DNA from 3 places in the Stenotrophomonas sp. CS3K5 genome. Region 1 is predicted to be linked to each of the others. Evidence: predicted binding sites of a transcription regulator. Region 1 holds the regulator's gene; each other region holds the start of a gene.
The links. Region 1 encodes FliA, which starts transcription of late flagellar genes. Its sites were predicted from a motif close to TAAAGTTTNNCNNNCNNNGGCCGATAA; they were not measured.
Positions count from the first base shown of each region.

Region 2: a site for FliA is predicted at 4,864-4,890, ahead of AC5YGJ_RS00525 (GGDEF domain-containing protein). Genes of this name have one in related genera too.
Region 3: a site for FliA is predicted at 1,324-1,350, ahead of AC5YGJ_RS11410 (methyl-accepting chemotaxis protein). Genes of this name have one in related genera too.

Region 1 covers NZ_JCAKRX010000002.1:533,915-541,069, reverse strand. The annotation lists gene AC5YGJ_RS05060 (chemotaxis protein CheA) at 1-511, opposite strand, end outside; gene AC5YGJ_RS05055 (protein phosphatase CheZ) at 514-1,119, opposite strand; gene cheY (chemotaxis response regulator CheY) at 1,119-1,511, opposite strand; gene AC5YGJ_RS05045 (RNA polymerase sigma factor FliA) at 1,569-2,312, opposite strand; gene AC5YGJ_RS05040 (MinD/ParA family ATP-binding protein) at 2,309-3,196, opposite strand; gene flhF (flagellar biosynthesis GTPase FlhF) at 3,183-4,805, opposite strand; gene flhA (flagellar biosynthesis protein FlhA) at 4,951-7,011, opposite strand; gene flhB (flagellar biosynthesis protein FlhB) at 7,056-7,155, opposite strand, start outside.
Region 2 covers NZ_JCAKRX010000001.1:118,244-125,398, forward strand. The annotation lists gene gpmA (2,3-diphosphoglycerate-dependent phosphoglycerate mutase) at 1-277, opposite strand, end outside; gene nfi (deoxyribonuclease V) at 372-1,046, shown strand; gene AC5YGJ_RS00515 (cation diffusion facilitator family transporter) at 1,230-2,210, opposite strand; gene AC5YGJ_RS00520 (TonB-dependent siderophore receptor) at 2,387-4,636, opposite strand; gene AC5YGJ_RS00525 (GGDEF domain-containing protein) at 4,923-6,338, shown strand; gene AC5YGJ_RS00530 (MFS transporter) at 6,452-7,155, opposite strand, start outside.
Region 3 covers NZ_JCAKRX010000006.1:231,624-238,778, forward strand. The annotation lists gene AC5YGJ_RS11410 (methyl-accepting chemotaxis protein) at 1-1,295, opposite strand, end outside; gene AC5YGJ_RS11415 (arylamine N-acetyltransferase family protein) at 1,499-2,338, shown strand; gene AC5YGJ_RS11420 (VOC family protein) at 2,401-2,772, opposite strand; gene AC5YGJ_RS11425 (response regulator) at 2,794-3,432, opposite strand; gene AC5YGJ_RS11430 (sensor histidine kinase) at 3,429-4,529, opposite strand; gene AC5YGJ_RS11435 (DUF2141 domain-containing protein) at 4,691-5,113, shown strand; gene AC5YGJ_RS11440 (carotenoid oxygenase family protein) at 5,140-6,663, shown strand; gene AC5YGJ_RS11445 (transporter substrate-binding domain-containing protein) at 6,725-7,155, shown strand, end outside.

The DNA of each region.
Region 1 (7,155 bases):
TCTTCGCCGGCGCGACCGCGGTCGGCGCGTTGCCGCCGTGCAGCTGGTCGAGCAGGGCCTCGAATTCGTCTTCGGTGATCAGGTCGCCGCCGGCAGCGGCGGGTGCGGCGGCGGTCGGGGCTGCGGTACCGCCACCGTGCATGTCGAACTGTGCGATCAGCTCCGGCGGCGCATAACCCGGCTCGGTGCCCGAGGACACCGCGTCGAGCATCGACTGCAGGTAATCCAGCGACTGCTGGGCCGCGTCGAAGTGATGGGCCTGCAGCACGGCCTGGCCGGCGCGCGCGATGCCGAGGGCTTCTTCGGCGGCGTGGCACAACTCGACCATGGCGGTGACGCCGAGGAAGCCGGCGCCGCCCTTGAGCGTGTGGTAGCCGCGGAACACCGCGTTGAGCTGCTCGCTGTCCTGCGGCGCCTGCTCCAGCGACACCAGCTGTTCGCCCAGGCGGTCCAGGATTTCCTGTGCCTCGATGATGAAATCGGCAGTGATGTCGTCGGATACCGCGCTCATGCTTACAGCCCCAGATCCGACAACAGGTCGTCGGCGTCGTTCTGCGAGACCGCGTGGCGGTCCAGTCCCTTCAGTGCCGGCCCGGCCAGTTCCGGGTCGGTGCGATGCTGTTCCGGCGGCAGGCCGAGCGCGCCGAAGCCTTCGTGCACGCGGCGCACGATGCCGACCACGCGACGGATGATCTGCCCGGTCAGGTCCTGGTAGCTCTGGGTCAGGGCGATCTCGGTGAGGTTGTGGCGGATGCGCTCTAGCTGCGCGTCCTGGCCCGGCTGCAGGCCTTCGGCGCGCAGTTGCTCGGTCAGGCTGCGGCATTCCTCGGCCAGGTCCAGGGTGCGGTGGGTGGCCTGTTCGGTCATCGCCACCACGTGGTCCAGGCGCGCGCAGGCGTCGTCCAGTTCACCGGCATCGCTGGGCACGGTCGGCAGTTCACCCAGCGCCTGGCCGAGTTCGCGGGCCAGCCGCGAAAGACCGCTCATCATCGGCTGCGTGCGCAGCGCGACCAGTCCGTCGATGCGCTGCCGCCAGGCGGCCTCGTCACCGGACTCCAGCGCGTCCAGGGCTTCCTGCAGGCGCAGGGCAAGGGCGTTCTTGTCGACCGTGGTATCCATCAGGCGCTGGCCGCCAGGCGTTCGAAGATCTTGCCCAGCTTTTCTTCCAGGGTCTGCGCGGTGAACGGCTTGATGATGTAGCCGTTGACGCCGCTCTGGGCGGCTTCGATGATCTGCTCGCGCTTGGCTTCGGCGGTCACCATCAACACCGGCAGGGTCTTCAGCTTGGCATCGGCGCGGATCGCCTTGAGCAGCTCGATGCCGGTCATCACCGGCATGTTCCAGTCGGTGACCACGAAATCGAACGGCTGGCTCTGCAGCAGCGACAGCGCGGCATGCCCGTCCTCGGCTTCGGCGGTGTTGGTGAAGCCCAGATCGCCCAGCAGGTTCTTGACGATGCGACGCATGGTCGAGAAGTCGTCGACGATCAGGATGCGCATGTTCTTGTTCAAAGCAGAGTTCCTTTGTTGTTCATTCCGGGCGGCCGGGGGCAGACGCCTCGGGGATGTTCATTCTTCAAGGCCGGCGTCGACCGCCTCGAAAATCTTCAGTCGGCCACGCAGGCGCAGCACCGCCTGGCCGTGGATCTGGCAGACCCGCGACTCGCTCACGCCGAGCACCGCACCGATCTCCTTCAGGTTCAGCTCCTGCTCGTAGTAGAGCGAGAGCACCAGCTGTTCGCGCTCGGGCAGGTGGCCGATGGCCTTGCCCAGCTCGCGGCCGAACTCGCCGCGCTCCAGCACCTGCTGCGGGGTCGGGCCGCCCTGGGCGACGGTATCCAGTTCGCCCTGGTCCTCGATACGCGATTCCAGGCTCAGCACCTGGCCGCGCGCGGCGTCTTCCATCAGCCGCAGGTATTCGGGCAGCGGCATGTCCATCGCGGCGGCCACTTCGGTGGCGCTGGCGGCACGGCCACTGCTCTGTTCCAGGCGGCGGATGGTGGCAGCAGCATCGCGTGCACGGCGGTGCACCGAACGCGGCACCCAATCGCCACGACGGATCTCGTCGATCATCGAACCGCGGATGCGGATCGACGCGTAGGTCTCGAACGAGGCGCCCTGGTCGGCGTCGTAGCTGCGCGAGGCCTCGATCAGGCCCATCATGCCGGCCTGGATCAGGTCGTCGACTTCGACGCTGGCCGGCAGGCGTGCGGCCAGGTGGTGGGCGATGCGCCGCACCAGGTCCGAATGCTGGGCGATGACCTCGTTGGCCGCCGAGCGCTGGACCTCCCGGTACTGGGCTGCGCCTTTCATGCGGCCACCCCGCGCTGCTTGAGGATGCGTTCGAGGAAGAACTCGACGCCGCCACGCGGTTCGGTCGGCGCCTGCCAGCGCGCGGTGCGCCGTGCGATCTCGGTGATCGCCAGTGCAGCCGGGCTGGATGGGTAGGCCTTGACCACCGGCTGCTGGCGCTGCACCGACAGGCGCAACCAGTCATCCTGCGGCACGCAGCCCAGGTAATTCAATGAGACATCGGCCAGGAACTTCTCGCAGACGCGGGTCAGCTTTTCGTACAGCACGCGGCCTTCGTTGGGGTCGCGCACCATGTTGGCCACCACCTGGATGCGGTCCACCCCACGCTCGCGCGAGAGCACCTTGATCAGCGCGTAGGCGTCGGTGATCGAGGCCGGTTCGTCGCAGACCACCACCACGGTGTCCTGTGCGGCCTGGCAGAAGGTCAGCACGCCATCGGTGATGCCGGCGGCGGTGTCCACCACCATGATGTCCAGCTCGCGCTCCAGTTCGGAGAACACGTTGACCAGGCCGACGTGCTCGGCCGGGGCCAGTTCGGCCATGTGCCGGCGGCCGGACGCGGCCGGGACCACCAGCACGCCGTTCGGGCCTTCGACGATGACGTCATCCAGCGAGCAGCGGCCGGCGACCAGGTCGGCCAGCGTGAAGGTGGGGTTCAACCCCAGGATCACGTCGATGTTGGCCAGGCCCAGGTCCGCATCCAGCAGCAGCGTGCGCTTGCCCATGCCGGCCAGCGCCACGGCCAGGTTGGCCGACACGTTGGTCTTGCCCACGCCGCCCTTGCCGCCGGTCACGGCAATGGTGCGCACAGGGCCGAGCGGCTCGCTGCGGGTGGCCGACAGCGGGAAGGTCTTGGTCAGCTTGGCGTACTCACGCGACGGCATGGTTCAACTCCGGGTTGCAGGGCATATCGGCCGCTCGGCGCAAATCTTCAAGGCGAAGTACGAGATTGGCCGCACTGGCCCGGTGCAGGTCCTCCGGTACGTCCTGGCCGTCAGTCACCCAGGTGATCGGCAGGCTGTGATCCACGGCCACCGACAGCGCGTTGCCGAAACGGCCGGTCTCGTCCAGCTTGCTCAGCACCAGCCCCTGCAGGTTGGCCGCGCCAAAGCGGCGGACCACCTCGTCCATGTCGCCGAAACTGGTGTTGGCCGGCAGCACCAGCAGGGTGCGCACCTGGCGGGCGGCGCGCAGCCACTGCAGCTGGGCGGCCAGTGCGCGGTCACGCGGGCCCAGGCCGGCTGTGTCGATCAGCACCAGCTTGTAGTCCTTCAGGCGTTCCAGCAGCTGGTCCAGGTCGGTACCGCTGTTGGCCTCGTGCACGGCGATGCCGAGCTGGCGGCCGTAGCCGTACAGCTGTTCGCGGGCGCCGATGCGGGTGGTGTCGGTGGTCACCAGGGCAACGTCACGCGGGGCGTGCTTCTCGGCGAAGCGCGAGGCCAGCTTGGCGATGGTGGTGGTCTTGCCGGCGCCGGTCGGGCCGACCAGCGCGATCACACCGCCTTCTTCCAGCGGGTCGACCGGGGCGATCGGCAGCTTGCGCGAGATCAGCCCCAGCATCAGGCCGCGGCCGCGGTGGGCTTCGGTCTCCAGTGGGATCTGCATGGCCACGTCGCGGGCCAGGCCAGCGTCGAAGCCGTACTCATCCATCAGGTCCAGGGCGGTGGCACGCACCGGGCAGCCGCGCAGGCGCTCGTCGGTGAAGCGGTTCATCTCGCGCTCGATCACCTGGCGCATGCCGGCCACTTCCTGGCGCAGCTGGCGGATCTCGGCGTCGTCCTGGGCCACCACGGTCAGCGCCGGGGCCGGCGCCAGCATCGGCGCCGGGCTGGCGTCGTCGTCGGCGTCCACCGGTGCCGGTTCGCTGACGGTCGATTCGGCCGGCGCCTCGGCCACGGCGGCAGTCGGCAGCGGCGGCGGCTGCACTGCCGGGGCGGGGCTTTCGTGATGCGTTTCGTGCGGCGGGTCGATCTGGAAGCGGGCGCGGTTGGGTGCTGCTACGGCCACCGCTGCCGGCGCGACGATGGGCTCGGCGAACGGGGCGAAGATCTGTTCCGGCAGCGTCGGTTCGTTGACGGCGGCGCGCGCCAGGGTGGCGGCGAAGCCGGTGCTGCCACGGGTCGGCACGATCTCGTCGGCGCTGTCCAGGGTGCGGCCGGTGGCACCGACCGCGGCGCGGGCCAGGGCCGCCACCGCCGAGGTGGTGGCGGCGACCGGTTCCGGTGCCGGGGTGCTGCTGCGGCGGCGGGTGACGGCGGCAATCACCGCATCGGCGGCGGTGCGCGGCTTCGGTGCCGGCGGCGGCGCCACGTCACGGCGCGAGGCTTCCAGTGCACGCTGCACGGCGCTCTCATCGTAGTTGGCGGCGGCCACGATCTCGATGCCTTCCTCGATCCGGCGGTTGGACAGGATCACGGCGTCGGGGCCGTGCTCCTTGCGCACCAGGTTCATGGCCGAGCGCATGTCGGCGGCGACGAATCGTTTGATTTTCATGCTGTGGTCACGGGACGAAGACGGCGGGGTGGCGTTCGGGGAACTCGGGTGGTCGGTGGTCTGCACGGTGCGGGTTCCCCTTGGTATCTGTCTGTTGCGTTGGTTCGGAAGTGGTGTCTGTTTTCTGGCGCATCGGCGGGCGGCGTCAGCTGATCGTTCCGACCAGCTTCAGGCGCTTGTCCTCCGGCACCTCGCTGTAGGCCAGGACCGACAGCGACGGAACGCTGTGGCGGACCAGGCGCGCCAGCGCGGCGCGCACCGGGCCGGGTACCAGCACGACCGCGGGCTCGTTGCGGGCTTCCTGCTTGCTGACACAGTCGGCCAGGCTCTGGTGCAGTCGCTCGGCGAGTCCGGGTTCCAGCGCGGCGCCGTTGCCCTGCGTGGACTCCTGCAAGACACGTTCCAATTGCGGGTTGAGGGTGAACACCGGCAGCTCCGCCGACATTCCGGCGATCTCCTGCACGATGAAGCGGCCCAGCGCGGTGCGCACCGCGGCGGTCAGCACGGCCGGGTCCTGGCTGCCGGGGGCATGTTCGACCAGCGATTCGGCGATCTTGCGCAGCTGGCGGATCGGGATGCGCTCGACCAGCAGGTTCTGCAGCACGCGTACCACGGCCGACAGCGGCAACGCCTTGGGCGTCAGATCTTCGACGAGCTTGGGCGCACTCTTGGCCAGGTTGGCCAGCAGGTGCTGCACTTCTTCGTGGCCGAGCAGTTCCGGGGCGTGCTCGCGGATCAGGTGCGAAAGATGGGTGGCCACCACGGTGGCCGGGTCGACCACGGTGTAGCCCAGCGTTTCGGCCTGGGCGCGCTGGTGCGGCTGGATCCAGGTGGCATCCAGGCCGAACGCGGGGTCCTTGCCGGCGATGCCTTCCAGCGTACCCAGGGCGCTGCCCGGGTCCAGCGCCAGTTCGCGGTCCGGATGGATCTCGGCGGTGGCCACCGGCACGCCGTGCACCAGCACGCGATAGCCGTTGGCCGGCAGTTCCAGGTTGTCGCGGATGTGCACCGACGGAATCAGGAAGCCGACATCCTGGGTCAGCTTGCGGCGCACGCCCTTGATGCGCGCCATCAGTTCGCCGCCCTGGTTGCTGTCCACCAGCGGAATCAGACGGTAGCCCACCTCCAGCCCCAGCGGATCGACCGGGCGCAGCTCGTCCCAGCTCAATTCCGCCGTCGGTGCCGCTGCGGCCGGACGGCCCAGCGCGTTCAGCGCGGCGCCATCGCCTGCGCCGGCAGCGGCGTCGGAGACCGGCTGCTTCTCCTTGCGGTACAGCTTCCAGGCAATGAACCCGAGGATCGCCGCCAGCGTCAGGAAAGCGACGTTGGGCATGCCCGGCACCAGGCCGACCAGGCCGACGATGCCGGCGGTGATCGCCAGCGCGCGGTACTGGCCGAACACCTGGCCGGTCATGGCCTGGGCCATGTCCTGAGAGCGCGAGGCACGGGTCACCAGCATTGCCACGGCGCTGGACACCAGCAGCGCCGGCAGCTGCGCCACCAGCCCGTCACCGATGGACAGCAGGGTGTAGGTGGCGGCCGCTTCGCCGAACGGCATGCCATGCTGCAGCACGCCCACGGCCAGGCCGCCGAGCATGTTGATGAACAGGATCAGGATGCCGGCGATGGCATCGCCGCGGATGAACTTGCTGGCACCGTCCATCGCGCCGTAGAAGTCGGCTTCCTCGCGTACTTCCTCGCGGCGCAGCTTGGCTTCTTCACGGGTCAGCAGGCCGGCGTTGAGGTCAGCGTCGATGGCCATCTGCTTGCCGGGCATGGCGTCGAGGATGAAGCGCGCGGTCACTTCCGAGACGCGGCCGGCCCCCTTGGTGATGACCACGAAGTTGATGATGGTCAGGATCGCGAACACCACGATGCCGACCGCGTAGTTGCCGCCGATCACGAATTCGCCGAACGAGGCGATGACCTTGCCGGCCGCCTCGTGGCCGTTCTGGCCGTTGAGCAGGATCACGCGGGTGGAGGCCACGTTCAGCGCCAGCCGCAGCATGGTGGTGATCAGCAGCACGATCGGGAAGATGGTGAAATCCAGCGGGCGCTTCACGTAGACCACCGCCAGCAGCACCATCAACGAGATGGCGATGTTGAAGGTGAACAATGCATCGAGCACCGGCGCCGCCAGCGGCACCACCACCATGGCCAGCAGGGCCAGCACGATCAGCGGCGCGCCAAGGCCCTGGCGGATCATTTCCAGGGCGCGGCGGGTGTTGAAACCGGTCGAGGGCTGGGCGCTCACGGGCGGCCTCCCTTGCCGAATTCATCCACCTGGATGTGCGGGGCGTCCGGCATCGGGCCAGTGCGCCAGGTGCGCAGCTGGTAGACGTAGGACAGG
Region 2 (7,155 bases), on a different contig from region 1:
CGCCGTAGTGGCGCTCGTTGAGGCGCCAGGACTTGTTCACCGGCAGCCAGTCCTGCTCCAGCTCGGCCAGCGCCCCCTGCAGGGTGTGGATGGCGCGCTTGAGCACCGAAGTGTGGGCGACGTCGAACTGCAGGCCTTCCTCGCGCATCAGGCGGCCGGCGGCGGCCGCTTCCCGGCGCCCCTGCTCGGTCAGGTCGACATCGACCCAGCCGGTGAAGCGGTTGTCCAGGTTCCACTGGCTCTGGCCATGGCGCAACAGTACGAGTTTACGGGTCACTGCAGGGTCTCCAACGCGAGGAAAGGCAGGCCGCCATTGTAGCCCCGGCCGCCGCTCACCGTGCCGTGGCGTTGCCCATGCCATGCTCTTGCCAATGAATACGGTGATCGACCCAGGGCGCTGGGAAGGCAGCGTCGCTGCTGCCCGCGCGCAACAACTGCAACTGGCCGCCCGCGTGGAGCGCCAGGACCGCCTGCCCCGCACCGTGCGCTGGCTGGCCGGGCTGGATGTCGGCTTCGAGGACAACGGTGCCACCACCCGCGCTGCGGCGGTGCTGCTGGATGCGACGTCGCTGCAGCCCGTAGCGCAGGAAATCGCGCGCATTCCCACGGTGATGCCGTACATCCCTGGCCTGCTCAGCTTCCGCGAACTGCCGGCACTGCTGGCCGCGCTCGCACTGCTGCCGCGCGTGCCCGACTTGGTGTTCGTCGATGGCCACGGCATCAGCCATCCGCGCCGGTTGGGCGTGGCCGCGCACCTGGGCGTGGTCACCGACCTGCCCAGCATCGGCGTGGCCAAGTCGAAACTGGTGGGGCGCTTCGTCGAGCCGGGCACCGAGGCCGGCGCGCATGCACCGCTGCTGGACGGCGATGAACAACTGGGCTGGGTGTTGCGCAGCAAGCTGCGGTGCAAGCCGCTGTTCGTGGCCGGTGGCCATCGGGTCAGTGCCGATACCGCGCTGGACTGGGTGCGGCGCACGCTGCGTGGCTACCGCCTGCCGGAGCCGACCCGGTTGGCGGACCGGCTGGCGTCCCGACGGGACGAATGACCTTCGCTGCTGAGGACGGATGCAGCCTGCGCGGTCGCGTCGGGACGATTGGGTAGAGTCGACTGTCGCGCGCAGCACGCGCTTTGGCGCAGCCTCGCGGGAGAGCAGTCGACCAACAGTCGATTCTACCAAGGCTGTTTCGCCCGGCCGGATTCACCCGATCCGCATGACGGCATATCCCGTTCAACGATGCACGTGACCGCGATGCCCTTGTGCGTCTTCGCCATGATCATGATCTTCATGGCCCTCGTGCTCGCCGCCCTTCACCGGTGCCGGCTCACCGCAGGCTTCGCCGCAATGGTCGGCCTCGATCTGCAACGTCACATGCTCGATGCCGAAATCATCATGCAGGCGCGCCCCCAACTCACGGCGCAGCGCATCGGCGTCGGTGCCGTCACGCATCACGATGTGCGCGGTCAGCGCCGGCGTGCTGGAGGCCAGCGCCCACACGTGCAGGTCATGCACGTCCATCACCGCCGCATGCCCGGACAGGCTGTCGCGCACCTTGGCCACGTCCATGCCCTTGGGCACGCCTTCCAGCAACACGTTGATCGCTTCGCGCATCAGCACGTAGGTTCGCGGCAGCACCCACAGGCCGATCAGCACCGCCAGGATCGGGTCGATCGGCTTCCAGCCGGTCAGCTGGATCAGGATGGCGCCGGCGATCACCGCCACCGAGCCCAGCATGTCGGCCCACACTTCCAGGTACGCGCCCTTCACGTTGAGGCTCTCGCCACTGCCGGCCTGCAGCAGGCGCATCGAGATCAGATTGATGACCAGGCCGGCGGCGGCAATGACCAGCATGCCGGTGGAGGCGATCTCCTGCGGTTGGCGGAAACGTCCAACCGCTTCCCACAGGATGTACGCCGCGACCACGAACAGCATCGCGCCGTTGATCATCGCGCCCAGTGCTTCCAGGCGTGCATAGCCATAGGTACGCCGTGCATCCGGCGGGCGCCGGCTCAGCCGCACCGCCACCAGCGCGATCATCAAAGCCAGCGCGTCGGTGGCCATGTGTGCCGCGTCGGACAGCAGCGCCAGGCTGTTGGTCCAGAACGCGCCCACCACTTCGACGACGAGGAAGGTAGACGTCAGGCCAAGCGCCCACCACAAGGGTTTCTCGTGGCGGATCTGGGATGGCAAGTGATCGTGGTCGTGGCCCATGGCAACAGCTCCTTTGCGATGGAGGCAGGCTACGCTGGCGGTCGTGGGGAAACTATCACGGTGTTTATAACATTGCAGAACCGGCAACCTGCCGAGCCCGCCGGGCAGGGCCCGGCGCTACCGGGGTAGCGCCAGGCCCTGCCTGGCGGGCGCAGCGGAGCGACACCTGCGTGCGCTCAGAACCCGAAGCGCAGGCTGGCCCAGTAAGCACGGCCCGGTTCGTTGTAGGTCGCCGCACCGGCATCGCTGCTGTTGGCCTCGCGGAACAGGCGCTTGTCGGCCAGGTTGTTCACGCCAAAGCCGAAGCTGACCGTTTCGGTCACCTTGTAGCGCGCGCTCACGCCCCAGATGTTGTAGGCGCCACGGTCCTGCAGCGCTACCGACGGATCGCACGTACCGGTGCAGCGCGGGTCGTTGTTGATGTTGGTGGTGGCCGGTTCCTGCCTGCCATAGAACGTGCCGGTCAGCAGCAGCGACAACTTGTCGGTGGCCTGCCAGTCCAGCATGGTGTTGATCGTGTACTTCGGGATCACCGACAACGGCTGGCGCGTGGTCTTGTTCTCGTTCTCGACCATGTAGGTGAAGTTGTTGCTCCACTTCAGGCGGCTGCCCTGCTCGCCCAGCAGCGGAATCACCAGGTTGCCTTCGAGCCCCTGCACGATCGCCTTCGGCGCGTTCTCCCAGCGGAAGATGCGGCCGCGGCCATCGGCGGTCAGACCGATCTGGTCGTAGCCGGCCTGGATCTTGTCCTTGTAGTCGTTGTGGAAGTAGGTCAACGACGCCTGCCAGCCGCTCTGCGGCGCCCACTCGATGCCCAGCTCCTTGTTCAGGCTGGTTTCCGCCTTCAGGTCCGCATTGCCGCGCATGTAGCAGCCGGCACCCAGGCTCGGCAGTGCATTCGGGCAACCGTTGCCGCGGGTGTAGTACAGATAATCCGGATTCGACTGGTACAGGTTCGGTGCCTTGAATGCACGCGCGATGCCGCCCTTCACCACCCAGTCGCCGTTGATGCGGAACTGCGCATTGAGGCTGGGGCTGGTGTTGTTGCCGAACTGGCTGTGGTGGTCGAAGCGCAGGCCCGGGGTCACGGTCCAGCGCTCGCCAAGGTAGATGTTGTCTTCTACGAACACCGCGGTGGTCTGCGCATCGGCCTTGCCGCGCGCGCGGTCGGCTGACAGTCCGGGGAAGCCACCACCGCTGCTGCTGGACTGGCTCATCGAGTACGGGTCGGTCAAACGACTGTCGAGGTATTCAAAGCCCAGCGTCCAGACATTCTCGGCGCCGCCCAGCGTGGTCGGGAAGCTGACTTCACCGTCCAGCTGGTAATTGCGCAGGCGCGAGGTTGACCAGTCGGTGCCGTTGAAGCTGCCCTCCGGGCCACCTGCCAGGCCTTCATTGATGCGCGAGTTGTTCACCGCTTCCACCGCAGCCGTCACCCGCGAGGTCAGGTCGCCCCAGCGGCCACGATGGGTGATCGCGCCGGTGTTGCGGTACATGCGGTTGGTCTCCGCCTCACCCTCGGCCAGCGCCGCGAGGTCGACGCCGGTGGAGGTACCGGTGGTGCTGACCGCACGGTCGCCGGCGTAGATGTTGCCCTGGCGGCTGGTGCCCGCCTCGAACTCGACCACCTGGTTGGCGGTCACGTCCCAGCGCAGCAGCGCGTTGACGTCGCGGTTCTTGACGCCCTCGCGGCCGGCCGGCGGCACCGCGTTCGGGTTGGTGGCGTACTGGCGGTTGAGGTCCAGCGAATCGGCGTCGGTCTTGTTGAGGTTGCCGTACAGGCGGAACGACAGGGTGTCAGTCATCGGGCCACTCAACTGCAGGCCGACGCGCTCGCTGCCGCCTTCGGCACTGTGCTCGGGCACCAGGCCGTACAGATCGACTGCGCCGGTCAGGTCACCGGTCGGGCGCTTGGTGATGATGTTCACCACGCCGCCCGAGGCACCGGAGCCGTAGCGTGCTGCCGCCGGACCGCGCAGCACTTCGATGCGCTCGATCATCTCCGCCGGCACCCAGTTGGTGTCACCGCGCGTGTTGCGCTCGCCGCTGCGGCCCATGCGCACGGCGTCACGTGCGCCGATGCGTTTGCCGTCGACCAGGATCAGGGTGTTTTCCGGACCCATGCCACGCAGGTCGATCTGGCGGTTGTTGCCGTACTGGCCGGAAGCGCTGTTGCCGGTCAGGTTGACGCCCGGCATGGTGCGCAGCAGCTCGGCGATGTCATTGGCCGGCGGCCGCCTGGCGATGTCCTCGGCGGTGATGGTCGAGGTACCCAGCGCCTGACGTGCGATCTGCGAGGCGGTGACATGCACCGTATCGATATCGGTGGCATCGGTCTCGGCGCGGGCGGACAGGGCGCTGCCGGCCAGCAGCGCAGCAACGGCGAGCGCCAGCGGGCGCGGCGAAAGGACAACGGCAGGGGACATGTTCTGGACCTTCTGGCAGGGCAACGGGGCCTCTGGCGAAGGGCTTGAGGCAACGACGAGGGGGAGGTGGAACCGTGCCGCAGGCCTCTGCGGCAAGGTTCGCTGTGCACATTCTCCCACCAATGCGAGTGATTCTCAAATGCGTTCGCTCATTGCAGCAGCCGCCGCGCTGTGCTTTGCGCACCGGGCATCCCTGCATCGCGCTTAAACTGGCCGGCTCATCGCCATCAATCGCGCGCCACCGCGGCCGATATCCGTGGTTTGCCGTACGCAGTCAGAGATCGACGTGGAAACACCCCAACTGGACGACGCCAGCCAGCCGCTGGCCGAGGCGTGGCAACACTGCCTGCAGCAGGCCGGGCCGGCAGCCACCGCGCTGCTGCGCGATGCCGCCGCCGATGCACCACCGGCGCTGGCCCAGCGCTTCTACGAGGTGCTGCTGCAGGATGGTCGCGCGCGCCGCTTCCTGTCCCACGAGCAGGTCAAGCAGCGCCTGCAGCCGGCCATGCAGCGCTGGCTGGTGCAGTTGCTGACCACCGATGCCGACGGCATCGCCAGCACGGTGGCCGCGCAGCGGGTGATCGGCGACGTGCATGCACGGGTCGGCATTCCGGTCGATCTGGTCACGCGCGGTGCGCGAGTGCTCAAGCACGAACTGTTCGTGCGCCTGCGCGACGATGCGCCGGACAGCGCCACCGCCTTCGCCGCCATCGACTGCCTCAGCGCGATCATGGACATCGCCATGGAAGGCATGACCCTGGCCTACACCCATGCGCGCGAGCGCTCCACCCGGGCCGATGCTGCCTACCGGCTGTTTTCACTGGTGCAGAATGTCAGCACCGAACGCGAGCGCCAGCGTGCACTGCTGCTGGACTGGGAAAACGCCCTGCTCTACGCGTTGGCCGGCCACGTGCAGGGTAGCGACAGTGCCAGCCTGGCCACCTCCGAATTCGGCCTGTGGTTCACCCACAAGGGCATTCCCAGCTTCGGCGAAAGCAGCGAGACCCAACAGGTCGGCCGCTTGATGGCGCGTATCGACACGTGCCTGCAGCACGCGGCGATGGATGCTCCCGCGCAGCGCCTGGCAGTGCTGCCGTCGATCCGTCAAGACCTGGCCAGCATCCGCACCCTGATGACGCTGCTGTTCGAGCGTATCGGCGAACTCGATGCCGGCAGCGACGCATTGACCAACCTGCTCAACCGCCGCTTCCTGCCCACCGTGCTGCGCCGGGAAATCGAGTTGGCCACGCGCAACCGCACGCCGTTCTCGCTGCTGCTGCTCGACCTGGACCACTTCAAGGCGATCAATGACGGCCATGGCCACGACGCCGGCGACCGCGCGTTGCAGCATGTGGCCGGCCTGCTCGGCCAGCTCACGCGCGGCAGTGACTACCTGTTCCGCTATGGCGGCGAAGAGTTCGTGGTGGTGCTGGTCGCGGCCAGCGAATCGCAGGCCGAGGTGATTGCCGAAAGCCTGCGGCGGCAGATTGCGCAGTCGCCGGTGGTGCTGGCCAACGGGCAGGTGCTGGAACTGACCGCCAGCATCGGCGTAGCCGGCCACGACGGGCACCCCGACTACGAACGCCTGATGTCGCGCGCCGATGCCGCGATGTACGCGGCCAAGCGCGGCGGCCGCAACCGTGTGGTGGTGGCCAGCGATGCGTTGCAGGACGCGCCGGGGCGGCGTGCATTGCAGCGCTGAACCGGCGGAAATGAAGAGTCCCGGCGATGGTAGCGTCGACTGCTGGTCGACTATCGCGCGCAGCGCGGGGGGTTGCGGGGTCCAAAGGAAGAGCAGTCGACCAGCGGTCGACTTTACCGGCAGCCGGCGCTACCGGTTCGTGCGTCCGCCGATACCCTGAGCGCTGCCACCCACCACAGCAGCGCCACCAAGGCGATGCCCGCGCCCAGCAGGCACACCGCCGGCCAGCCGTGACGGGCCTGCATCCAGGTTCCGGCCGCCGCACCGGCACCGCTGCCCATCGCATAGAACAACATGTACAGCGCCACCAGGCGACCGTGCTGTTCCGCCGGTGCACGCAGCAGCAGGGCCTGATTGGCGACGTGCAGCGCCTGTCCGCCCAGATCCAGAACCACCACGCCCAGCAACAACAGCACCAGCGAACGCGGCAAGCCCAGCAGTGGCCACCAGGCAACCAGCATCAACGTCAGCGCGCCGACGCTGACCCGATGCGCGAAGCCACGATCCATCCAATGCCCGACCCGCGCCGCCAGCAGCGCCCCCACCACGCCCGCCAGGCCCAGTGCACCGATGGCCGCGGTCGACCAGTGCAACGGCGGAGCCGACAGCGGCAGCGGTACCGCCGCCCAGAACACATTGAGCCCGGCAAACAGCAACAGCGCCAACGGACCGCGCTCACGCAGGGTCCGGTCGTTGCGCAGCATGCCCAGCATCGAATCCAGCAGTTCGCGCCAGCGCGGGGGAACCACCGGCACCGGCACGGCGGGCAGGCGCTGCCACAACAGCACCGCCAAGGCCATCATCACCATCGCCGACA
Region 3 (7,155 bases), on a different contig from region 1:
ACCAGCTCATCGGCCGGCAGCGCCAGCTGCTGCTGCAATGCCGGGTTGGCGTAGGCCAGCTGGCCCTCGGCATCGATCACCATCAGCCCGGTCTGCGCGCTGTCCAGCGCCTGGCGCACACGGGTATTGCCGCGGGCCACCGCACGTTCGGTATCGATGCGTGCGCGCAGGCGCTGCTGCATGTCGACCAGGCGTTGCGCCAGCTGGCCGATCTCATCGTTGGCGTTGTACACGCGCAGGGTGGTGTCGAGGCGATCGTCGGCGATGTCACTGGCAAAGCGCAGCGTGTCCTGGATCGGCTGGCGTACCGCGCGCAGCACCAGTACCAGGCTGGTGATCAGCACGCCGGCCACCAGCAGCAGGGTCAACGCGAACAGTACGCTCATGGTGCGCGCGCCCGTCTGCTGGCGTGACTGTGCGGTGGCCAGCGCCGATACCTGGGCCTGCTGGAATGCGGCCAGCGCGGGAGCAACGCCGGCGGCGGTGTCCAGCAGCGACTGCGTCTCCACATCCAGGCCCACGCGGGCGGCGGTATAGGCCAGCAACGCGCGCTGGTAGCCTTCCATTCCGCTGCGCAGGGTGTCCTGCACATCGGCCGGCAGTCCGGCCAGCCCCAGGTCGAACGGCAGCTTTTCCTCACTGGCACGGTCGGCATGGGTCGCGTCGCCGTCGAGCAGCAGCAGCGCCTCCTGGCGGCGCATCTTCTGCAGCGTCAGCGCCAGTGCTGGTCGTTGCAGCGCATCCACCCGGGTCTGCAACGTATCAGCGGCCTGCTGCAGCTGCGCGGCGAGCCCGGCGTCACCCCGTCCCATTTCATCCACGCGCTCGAACAGTGCAGCCACACCCTGCGAGAAGGCGTCCACGGCTTCAACCAGCGCCTGCAGTGCCTTGCGCCGGCCGGCGTCCATCGGCATCGCCCGCAATGCCCGCAGGTCCGCCTGCAGCGCCGTCTGCGTGGCCAGCAGCTGATCGCGGTCCGCGTCATCGAAACTCCGCGCATACTGGGTCTGCAGGCGGCGGGCTTCGGCCACCTGCGTGGCCAGGCGGGCAGCCAGATCACTGCCATGCTGGTAGCTGGCCTGGTTGCGCGCGGCCTGCGCGCTGGTGTGTCCGGTCCAGGCGTAGACGGCGGCGATCGCCACCAGGCCCAGGCCGCAGACCCACAGGGTGGCCTTGAGCTTGTTGGCCACGCTGAGCCGATGCGGCTGCAACCAGCGCAACAGGCCGGGGAACACCCTGCGCCATGTGGCAAGACGCATGCGCAGGGACCGGAGGTGGGGAACGACGGCCGACATGACAGGCTCCAGGCGGAAAGACGCACCTGTATCGGCCGGAATCGATGCACCTTTAGGGTTGTGTTCGATGCCTGCCCGCGCTTGCCGGCGCACGCGGCCTTTGTACCGGGCGCAGGCGACGGCGGGATGACACCGCGGGCGCGCTTGACCTCAACCCCGGTTGGGGGAGCACAGTGGACCTCCCTCCCCCGCACGGTGCCGCCATGGCCACGCTCGATGTCCCCCGTTACCTGCAACGCCTGCAGCTGGATGCGCCGCCTCCAGCGACGCTGGCCGGGCTGACCCTGCTGCAGCAGCGCCACAACGCACTGCTGCCGTTCGAGACGCTCAGCTGCCTGCTGCGCGATGCAGTGCCGATCGACCTGGACAGCGTGCAACGCAAGCTGCTCGACGAACGCCGGGGTGGCTACTGCTTCGAGCTCAATGGCGGCTTGCTGGCCCTGTTGCAGGCGCTGGGCTTTGATGCGCAGCCGTTGAGCGCACGCGTGCTGCTGGCCGCGCAGGGCGGCGAGCTGACCGCGCGCACCCACCTGCTGTTGCGCGTGCGGGTGGACGGTGATGACTGGCTGGTGGATGCCGGGTTCGGCAGCCTGACCCCCACCGTGCCGCTGCGCCTGCACGAGGCGCAGCCCCAGTCCACTCCGCACGAGCGCTACCGGCTGCAGCGCCTGCCGGACGACGGCGACTTCGTGCTGTCGGTCGAATCCAGCAACGAGTGGCGGGCGATGTACCGGTTCGACCTGCAGGTGCCTGCGCCGATCGACAACGTGGTGGGCAACTGGTACGTGTGCACCCATCCTGATTCCAGCTTTCCGGGCCAGCTGCGTGCGTCACTGACCGGGCCGGACTGGCGCCGCACCATCGGCAGCGGCAACTACACCGAATACCGGCCCGGGCAGGCGCCGGACAAGCGCCCACTGCACGATGTCGGTGACGTGCGCGACGTGCTGCAGCAGCGCTTCGGCGTGCAGCTGCCGGACGACCCGCGGCTGGACCCGGCGATCAACGACTGGCTGCAGCGCTCGCGCGCCACGCTGTTGTAGCGTCCAGCTCGCTCGCCTGGGGAACTGGTAGCGGAATCAATTGCAGTCGAGCACGCTCGACGCTACGGAACGGCGGGCGACTGCAGCGCGATGCGGTTGCCTTCGCTGTCGCGGATCTCGGCCACGCGCCAGTCGCCGGCGTCGGCCGGGCCGAAGCGCAGTTCGGCGCCGGCCAGCAATGCGCGCTCAAGGCTGGCCTCCACATCGCCCACGCCAATGTAGATGCGCGCGCCCTGCTCGGAAGGCCGGTAGTCCGCGCCCTGCACCAGCGCCATGCTGGCACCCGCTGCGTCATCCGAAAACGGCAGGTACGCCATGCGGCAGTCATGCAGCAGGATCGGCGCATCCACGTCCACCCGCAGCCATCGCTGGTAGAACGCGATGGCCCGTTCCAGGTCAGTAGTGGGTATTTCAACGTGCAGGATCGGGTTCATGCGTCGCCTTCTGCCATCCACTCAGATGATGCGCAGGGTAATCGCCTTCAGTACCGCGCGGGTGCGGTCGCGGGTGCCCAGCTTGTCAAGGATGGCCGAGACATAGTTCTTCACTGTGCCCTCGGCCAGGAACAGGCTGCGCGCGATCTCCTTGTTGCTGTAGCCCCCGGCCAGCAGCCGCAGGATCGCCACTTCGCGCTCGCCAAAGGTATCGGTGGGCGGCGCTTCATCGTGGAAACGATAGCGGGCGCGTATCGGCTCGGTGCTGACCGGCAGCAGCAGCGTCTCACCGGCGGCGACGCGCTCGATCGCCTCACGCAGGTCGGCCGGAGCCGCGTCCTTGAGCAGGAATCCCTGCGCACCGGCTTCGCTGGCCCGCAGCAGCAGATCGCTTTCGTCAAAGGTGGTCAACAGCAGCAACGGCGTGGTATCACCGCGCGCACGCAGTTGGCGCAGGGCCTGGATGCCATCCAGGCCAGGCATGCGGATGTCGCTGAGCACCACATCAACCGGCTGCGCGGCCAGTGCATCGAGCAGCGCCTGGCCGTCTTCAGCCTCCAGCACCACCTCCACACCCAATCCCTGCAACAACGCGCGCAGGCCGGCGCGGACCAGCGCCTGGTCATCGGCCAGGGCAACACGGATCGCCGCACCGCTCATGCCGGCAACCACGCGGTCAGGTGCATGCCGCCCTGCGCGGTACGGGCCAGTTCCAGTTGGCCGCGCACCGCGGCCAGACGCTCGCGCATGCCGGCGATGCCGTTGCCTTCACGGATACGCTCGGCGCGTTGGCCATCATCACGGATATCGATACGCAACTGCGCGTTCTCCTGGTTGATCGTCAGCCATACCGTGCCTGCGTTGCCATGCCGGGCGGCATTGGTCAGCGCTTCCTGCGCCAGCCGCAGCACGGTCTCGGCGGTCAGCGGGTCGGTCACGCACACACCCTCGCCGATGTGCAGTTGCAGCGCAGGGCGTGGGAAGGGCGCGGCCAGCGCATGCAGTGCGGTGGCCAGGTCGAGGCCGCGATCATCGCGCATCGATTGCACCACCTGGCGGATATCGTCGAGCAGCTCGCCCGACAGCTGCTCGGCCAGCACCAATCCTTCGCGCCCGGCCAGCGCCGGATCCGCCGCCAGCGCGCGCAGGTTCAAGCGCATCGCGGTGAGCTTGTGGCCGGCCACATCGTGCAGTTCACGCGCCAGGCGCAGGCGCTCGGCATCGCGTGCACTGTCGGCCAGCAGCGCGCGGGTCGCCAGCAGATCGGCGTTGACCCGGGCCAGCGCGTCGCGGGCCAGTGCGCTACGACGCGCGTAGTGGGCGGTCAACGCGGCAAAGGCCTGGAAGCCGGCATACAGCAGCACCACCAGCAGCGGCTGGATGAAGCCGCTGCGGCGAAGCACCGCGTACAACGCCAGGTTGGCCAGCACCGCAACAACCAGCATGAAGCGCGCCGGCCAACGCTCGGCCAGCTGCGCGACCAGCACCACCAGCAGCACCGGTGCCGTGCCGGTACGCGGCTGCAGGGCCACCAGAGCGACCGCCAGTACGGCCTGCAGCAGCGCGGCGAACGCACGCGCGCCGGTCGGCATGGCGGCCCAGCCATGCACCACGAACAGCAGCAGGAACGCGGCAAGCAACGCCTGGCTGAAGCCGGCGGCGGGGCCCTGCGCGCCGAACGACAGGCCCACCACCAGCACGGTGACCAGACCGGCGAGGCTGAGCGGACGCAACAGGTGGCGGAACAGGCTGGCCATGGCCAGATGCTGACGGGCGCGCCCGCAACCGGCAATGGGTCCGGCGCAGAAAGTGACTTCTGGCACGTCGAATCGATGACCACTGGCCCTGAACCCGGCACTACGCCCCGCGCAGACTGGCCCCACACCACAGCACACCACCCACTTCCGGAGCCACCGCCATGATCCGCACCGCCCTGCTCAGCACCGCCCTGACTGCCCTGGCCCTGGCCGGCAGCGCCCATGCCGCCGATCTGGCAGTGACCGTGCATGATGTCCGCGCGCAGACCGGCACCCTGCGCGTCGCCCTGGTCGACAGCGCCAGCGCCTGGGACGGCAAGGCCGCACCGGTGCAGGCGCAGCAGGCCAGGCCCAGCGGCGACAGCGCCCACTTCGTGTTCAAGAACCTGCCTGCAGGCAGCTACGCGGTGCTGCTCACCCACGACGAGAACGACAACGGCAAGCTCGACACCAACCTGGTCGGCATGCCGGTGGAAGGCTATGGCTTCAGCAACAATCCGCAGGTGATGCGCAAGCCCACCTTCGACGAAGCGAGCGTCACCGTGCCGGCTGCCGGCGCTGCCATCGACATCACCCTGCGCTGATTCCTGCATCCAGACCCGAGGCCATCATGGACCGTCGCCGCTTCCTCCGTACCCTGCTCAGCAGCAGCGCCTGCCTGGCCCTGGGCGCCACCGCACTGCGCAGCGCACCGGCCTTCGCCGGTGACCCGGCGCGTTTCGCGCAGGGCCTGCAGGCGCATCCGTGGCTGCTCGGCTGGCGCAGCGTCAACAGCGAATGCCTTGGCCCTGCAACGGTACAGCTGCAGGGGCGGCTGCCGGTCGGCCTGGCCGGCACGCTGTACCGCAACGGTCCGGCCTGGACCGAGCGCGATGGCTTCCGCTATGACCACTGGTTCGACGGCGACGGCATGGTGCATGGCTGGCGCTTCAACGGCGATGGCAGCCTGACCCACCACGGGCGCATGGTGGCCACGCCGAAGTTCAGCCGTGAACAGAAGGCCGGCCGCTTCCAGTATCCGGCGGCCGGCACCCACGTTCCCGCTGCGCTGCCCGTGCGCAACAACGATGACGCCAACGTGGCCAACACCTCGGTGACAATGATCAACGGCCGCCTGTTCGCACTGTGCGAATCCGGCTCGGCGTTCGAAGTGGACCCCGATTCGCTGCAGACCCTCGGCCCAGTCACCTGGCGCCCGGACCTGGCGGCGTTGCCATTCTCGGCCCATCCGCTGCCGGACCGCGATGGCAGCGTGTGGAACTTCGGTTCGATCAGCCTGATGGGGGGTCACGGCCTGCTGGTCTGGCACATCGGCAAGGACGGCCGGCTGCGCAGTGCCAATGTGATTGAAACGCCGGAGCATGGCTACCTGCATGCCTTTGCGATGACCGGGCAGCACCTGGTGTTCGTGCTGATGCCGTTCGACTTCACCGGCAACGGCGGCAGCTTCTTCGAGCGCATGCAGTTCGCGCCGCAGCGTCCGGCACGCATCGCGGTGGTGGCCAAGGATGCGCCGGACAAGGCGCAGTGGTTCGAGGCGCCGTTCGCCGCGATCTATCACTTCGGCGATGCCTTCACCCGCGAGGGTGGCATCGTGCTGCGCGCGGTGCGCCACAATGACATCAACGAAGCGCGCTCGCCGATGAAGGAGGCGATGGCGGGCGATGGCGCGCACGCCGCGAACAGCGGCGCCGGCCTGGTCGAACTGCATCTGGACCTGCGCCGTGGCCAGGCACGCTGGGAGTCATTGGACATCCGCGCGGTGGAGTTTCCGCTGTTCGACCCGCGTTCGGCCGACACGCGGGGGGCGCGGCTGTACGCACCCACCATCGACGGCCCGGCCACCGCACCGTACTTCAACGCGGTGGCGGCGTTCGACATCGAGCGTGGACGCCGCCAGCTGTGGCACTACGGGCCGGACATCATGGCCGAGGAACATGTGTTCGTGCCGCGCCCGGGCAGCCGCAACGCCGACGACGGCTGGTTGATCGGCACCCTGCTCGATCCGGTGAACCAGCGCAGCGGTCTGGCGGTACTCGACGCGCGCCACCTGGACGATGGCCCCCTGGCACAGGCATGGCTGCCCTACGCGGTGCCATTGGGCTTCCACGGTACGTTCGCTGCACGCGGCTGAGTCCACGCGGCGCGGACGTCCACGCTGGCATGCTGGAGCTCCCCTTCCCGCGGAGCCCTGCATGTCCCTGGCCGACCATCGAAGCGCGCTGGCGCCGCAGGGATTCCTGCGCGTGGCGATCAATCTCGGTAATCCCGTGCTGGCACAGGGCGATGCACGCTCACCGCGCGGGCCGTCACTGGAACTGGCCACCGCGTTGGCGCAACGGATGGGTGTGCAGGCCCGCTTCACCTGCCACGATGCGGCGGCTTCGGTGGTTGCCGCGGCTGCCGAAGATGCCTGGGATCTGGCCTTCCTGGCCATCGATCCGGCACGCGCCGACCACATCGCCTTCAGTGCACCGTATGTGGAGATTGAAGGCACCTACCTGGTGCGCGAGCACAGCCCGGCACAGCAGGTGACCGATCTTGACCGCGACGGCCTGCGCATCGCGGTCGGCCGCGGCGCGGCCTACGACCTGTTCCTCAGCCGCGAGCTGCGCCATGCCGCGAT